Regions from separate parts of the Oryzihumus sp. genome, predicted to be linked through region 2. Evidence: riboswitches for the same ligand, from Rfam matches in the RefSeq annotation. Region 2 holds a riboswitch; the other holds the start of a gene.
What was found. Region 2 has a riboswitch for glycine ahead of gcvP (aminomethyl-transferring glycine dehydrogenase). Riboswitches for the same ligand answer to the same signal wherever they lie in the genome.
Positions count from the first base shown of each region.

Region 1 (2,392 bases), on a different contig from region 2:
GAGGTCGAGCGGTTCCGCGAGTTCCTCGACCACGTCTCGGCCGAGGACTTCCAGCAGGAGGCGGCCGAGGAGGCCGGTGACGAGGCCGGCGGTGAGGCTGAAGGCGAGGACGAGGGAGAGGGAGGCCCGCGCGCCTCGTGAGGTGAGCCGCGGCATACCCTCAGTCTCGACCTGACGTCGAGAGTTCGGTCTCGAGTGGGCGACACGTCGCGACCCACCCTCGAGAGGTGATTGACGCACCCCCCGGGCGGCCCTACCGTCAAAAGACGAACGACGGCGATGTAGTTACACGGGAGGTAGGCGTGAACCCCACCGGAGACGCGCAGCACGGCAGCCCCACGGTGCCGGTTGCTGCCCAGGGGTTGCTCTTCAGCGACGACCTCCCCGCGCTGAGCGAGGACACCGGCTACCGCGGGCCCACGGCCTGCAAGGCCGCCGGCATCACCTACCGCCAGCTCGACTACTGGGCCCGCACGGGGCTGGTCGAGCCCTCGGTGCGCGGCGCCACCGGCTCGGGCACCCAGCGGCTCTACAGCTTCCGCGACATCCTCGTGCTCAAGGTCGTCAAGCGCCTGCTCGACACCGGCGTCTCGCTGCAGCAGATCCGGGTGGCGGTCACCCACCTGCGCGAACGGGGCGTGGAGGACCTGGCCCAGATCACCCTCATGAGTGACGGCGCCAGCGTCTACGAGTGCACTTCCGCCGACGAGGTCATCGACCTGGTCCAGGGCGGCCAGGGCGTCTTCGGCATCGCCGTCGGCCGGGTCTGGCGCGAGGTCGAGGGCGAGCTGGCCCAGCTGCCCAGCGAGCGGCCGGAGGACGAGACCCCCGCCGCGCACCCGGGCGACGAGCTGAGCGTGCGCCGGTCAGCCCGCCTCATCAGCTGACCCCACCACGGAGCACACCGGCCCGGGCCTCGCGGCCCGGGCCGGGTCATGTCCACCGGTGGTAGATTTCCCGGTGCTGACAACCCTGCGTGGGAGAGACCTCGCGACCGGCCGCGGCCGGTCGGCGGGGCGCCGAAGGGGCAAACTCCCCGGAACCTCTCAGGCGCCAGGACCACGCGGGTGAGGCAACTCTGGAGTGCGCGGTCCTGACCGGCCCGCGGCGACAGAGGGGGAGGCGACACCTCAACCAACGGCCGGCGGCTGCGCTGGTCCCGCGACAGGAGCCTCATGTCCCACGCCCAGTCCTCCCACAGCGCGCTGCCGCCGGAGCCGGACTTCGTCTCGCGCCACATCGGCCCCTCCGACGACGACACCGCCGAGATGCTCAAGGTGGTCGGCCAGCCGAGCATCGACGCGCTCATCGACGCCGCGGTGCCCGGTGGCATCCGCGCGGAGCGTCCGCTGCGCGTCGAGGCCGCGCCCAGCGAGGAGGCGGTCATCGAGGAGCTGCACCGGCTCGCCTCCCGCAACACCGTGCTGACCTCGATGATCGGCCTGGGCTACTACGGCACGGTCACCCCGCCGGTGGTGCGCCGCAACGTGCTGGAGAATCCCGCCTGGTACACCGCCTACACGCCCTACCAGCCGGAGATCTCCCAGGGCCGGCTCGAGGCCCTCATCAACTTCCAGACCGTGGTCACCGACCTGACCGGCCTGGCCACCGCCGGTGCCTCGCTGCTCGACGAGGGCACCGCGGCGGCTGAGGCGATGACCCTGATGCGCCGCACCAGCAAGGTCGCCCAGGACGCGGTGCTGCTCGTCGACGAGCACGCGCTGCCGCAGACCATCGCCGTGATCCAGACCCGCGCCAAGCCGCTGGGCCTCGGGGTGGTCGTGGCCGACCTGACCTCGGTGACCGACGCCGCCTCCCTGGCCGCGGCCGCCGGTGACCGCGCCGTTTTCGGCGTCCTGGTGCAGTACCCCGGCGCCGACGGCGAGCTGCGCGACTGGTCGGCCCTGGTCGCCGCCGCGCACGAGGCCGGCGCCCTGGTCACCGCCGCCGCGGACCTGCTCGCGCTGACCCTGGCCACGCCTCCGGGTGAGTGGGGTGCCGACGTCGCGGTCGGCAGCAGCCAGCGCTTCGGCGTGCCCATGGGCTTCGGCGGTCCCCACGCGGGCTACATGAGCGTGCGCGCCGGCCTGGAGCGGTCACTGCCCGGCCGCCTGGTCGGGGTGAGCGTCGACGCCGACGGGCACCAGGCCTACCGGCTCGCGCTGCAGACCCGTGAGCAGCACATCCGCCGCGAGAAGGCGACCTCCAACATCTGCACCGCCCAGGTGCTGCTCGCCGTGATGGCCAGCATGTATGCCGTGTGGCACGGCCCGCAGGGCCTGGCCCGGATCGCCCGGCGCACCCACGCCCACGCCGCCGCCCTGGTCGAGGGGCTGCGCGCCGGTGGCGTGGACGTGGCGACGACGCACTTCTTCGACACGGTCACCGTCGT
Region 1 covers NZ_JBTCWL010000050.1:23,868-26,259, forward strand. Annotated here, with positions in the region: gene ACXVGS_RS13420 (bifunctional nuclease family protein) at 1-141, shown strand, start outside; gene ACXVGS_RS13425 (MerR family transcriptional regulator) at 303-887, shown strand; glycine riboswitch at 968-1,072, shown strand; gene gcvP (aminomethyl-transferring glycine dehydrogenase) at 1,176-2,392, shown strand, end outside.
Region 1: it holds a riboswitch for glycine, as region 2 does, so the genes downstream of both, gcvP (aminomethyl-transferring glycine dehydrogenase) here and gcvP (aminomethyl-transferring glycine dehydrogenase) in region 2, are expected to answer to the same signal.

Region 2 (2,392 bases):
GGACTGAGTATCGCGTGGACGGTACTCAGTGCCACAGGCTAGGGTCAAGCACCGTCCAAACTTCAGGCGCAAGATGGGAACCCATGGCCGCTGCACGGGTGAGAGACCGCCTTGCGGACGCCGCATTCGAACTCTTCGAGGAACGGGGATACGAAGCCACGACCGTGGAGGAGATCGCCGAGCGAGCTGGGGTGGGGCGGACGACGTTCTTCCGGCACTACCGCTCCAAGGAAGACGTCATCTTCCCCGATCACGAGGCCCTGCTTCAGTCCATTCGAGATCGTCTCGCCGCCTCCACTAATCGAACCGCGATCGTGGCCGTTTCGGAGGCTGTCCGGCTGGTTCTGCTGCACTACCTCAGTGAGGGAGATCGCGCGAGGGTCCGGTACACGCTGACGAGCAGTGCGCCCGCGTTGCGCGACCGCGAGATCGCCACGGTTGCCAGGTACCAAAAGCTCTTCCGCGACTTCATTGCCGATTGGATGGGGCCGGTGCCCAGTTCGGCGCTACGCGCCGAACTGATGGCTGCCGCAGTCGTTGCTGCTCACAACCATGTGTTGCGTCGCTGGCTGCGCGCCGAGTGCACAGACCCCGTTGGCGAGCTCGACATTGCCCTGAGCCAGGTCGTCGACCTGTTTGTCGCCCCACACGGTGACGATTCCGTGGAGCGAGGCGGGACCACTGTCGTCGTCTTCCGCACCGACCTGACCCCAGACGCAGTGCTGACTGCTTTGCGGGAGAGTCTCGGATCCGCTTAGAGCCGGCCGGGCACGCTGGTTCGTCAATGGCGCCCCAGCGGTAACAGCGTTCCGTTCCCGCCGTCGTGCCTTGTCGACCGGTCAGCCGAGTGTCGAGGAAGTCGTTGACGACGGCGGCCCCAGACCCTAGCCTCAGCGCAGCCAACTGAACATCGCGCCGTTTGAACCGGAGCGGGAGAGCCCTCCCACCTGATCGGGTGGAGGCGCCGAAGGAGCAACTCTCCCCAGAATCTCTCAGGCACCCATGACCGTTCCGGTAAGGCGAACTCTGGAAAGCAGGATTTCCTGCACCCACGGTGCAAACCGCCCCACCCGGCGGTGAAGCTCTCAGGTCCGATGACAGAGCGGGGAGGCCACCTTCAGGTCCGCGACCGCGCGGACCCTTGATTCGGGAGCCTCCCAACATGTCGGACTACAACGGTCCGGGTGACTTCGTGTCCCCCCAACCTCCCCGCCCGCTTGGACCTTTTGTCGCGCGCCACATAGGCGTTCGCGACGAGGACCAAGCCAAGATGCTGGCCCAAGTCGGCTATTCCTCACTTGGCCAGCTTCTGGACGCTGCAATACCGGCTGCGGTCAGAAAGCCCGTGGTCGACCTGCCCGAAGCCTTGTCGGAGGACGATACTCTGGCCGAGCTGCGACGGCTCGCCCAGGCCAACTTCCCCGGGGAGCCGATGATCGGCTTGGGGTACCACGGCACGGTCACCCCCGGGGTGATCCGCCGGAACGTCCTCGAGAACCCTGCGTGGTACACCGCCTACACCCCGTATCAGCCGGAGATCAGCCAGGGCCGGCTCGAGGCGCTGATCAACTTCCAGACCATGGTTGCTGATCTGACCGCACTGCCGGTGGCCAATGCGTCGCTGCTCGACGAGGCAACGGCCGTGGCCGAGGCGGTGACAGTGATGCGACGGACCGCTCGCGGAGCTGGAGCGCGCGTACTGGTCGATGCAGACTGCCTCCCGCAGACCATCGCGGTCGTGCAGACCCGCTGCGAGGCGGTCGGGATCGAGGTCGTGGTCTTCGACCCGGTCGACGGCCTCCCCGAAATCGACTTCTTTGGCGTCGTGCTGCAGTACCCCGGTGCCTCAGGCGCCATTCGCGACCTTCGCCACGTGACTGAGGATGCTCACCGTCGGGGCGCACTGGTGACAGTTGCCGCTGACTTGCTGGCGCTCTGCCTGCTTGCCGCTCCGGGGGAGTGGGGCGCGGACATTGCCGTGGGGACGACGCAGCGCTTCGGCGTCCCGCTCGGTTACGGCGGTCCCCACGCCGCCTACATCGCGGTGAGAGCCGGGCTGGAACGCGTGCTGCCGGGGCGCCTGGTCGGCGTCTCCGTCGACGCCACCGGACGACCGGCCTACCGGCTGGCCCTGCAGACGCGTGAACAGCACATTCGCCGGGATCGGGCCACCTCGAACATCTGCACGGCCCAGGTCCTGTTGGCCGTGGTGGCATCCATGTACGCGGTCTACCACGGCGCCGAGGGGCTGCGCGCGATTGCGGAGCGTGTGCACGAGCACGCCGTCGAACTTGCCACGGCGCTGCGCGCCAACGGCCGAGAGGTGATCCACGACGTATTCTTCGACACCGTCCTGGTGCGAACCCCAGCTCAGGCGGCCGAGATCGTCATC
Region 2 covers NZ_JBTCWL010000018.1:782-3,173, forward strand. Annotated here, with positions in the region: gene ACXVGS_RS06465 (TetR/AcrR family transcriptional regulator) at 84-758, shown strand; glycine riboswitch at 921-1,019, shown strand; glycine riboswitch at 1,021-1,111, shown strand; gene gcvP (aminomethyl-transferring glycine dehydrogenase) at 1,163-2,392, shown strand, end outside.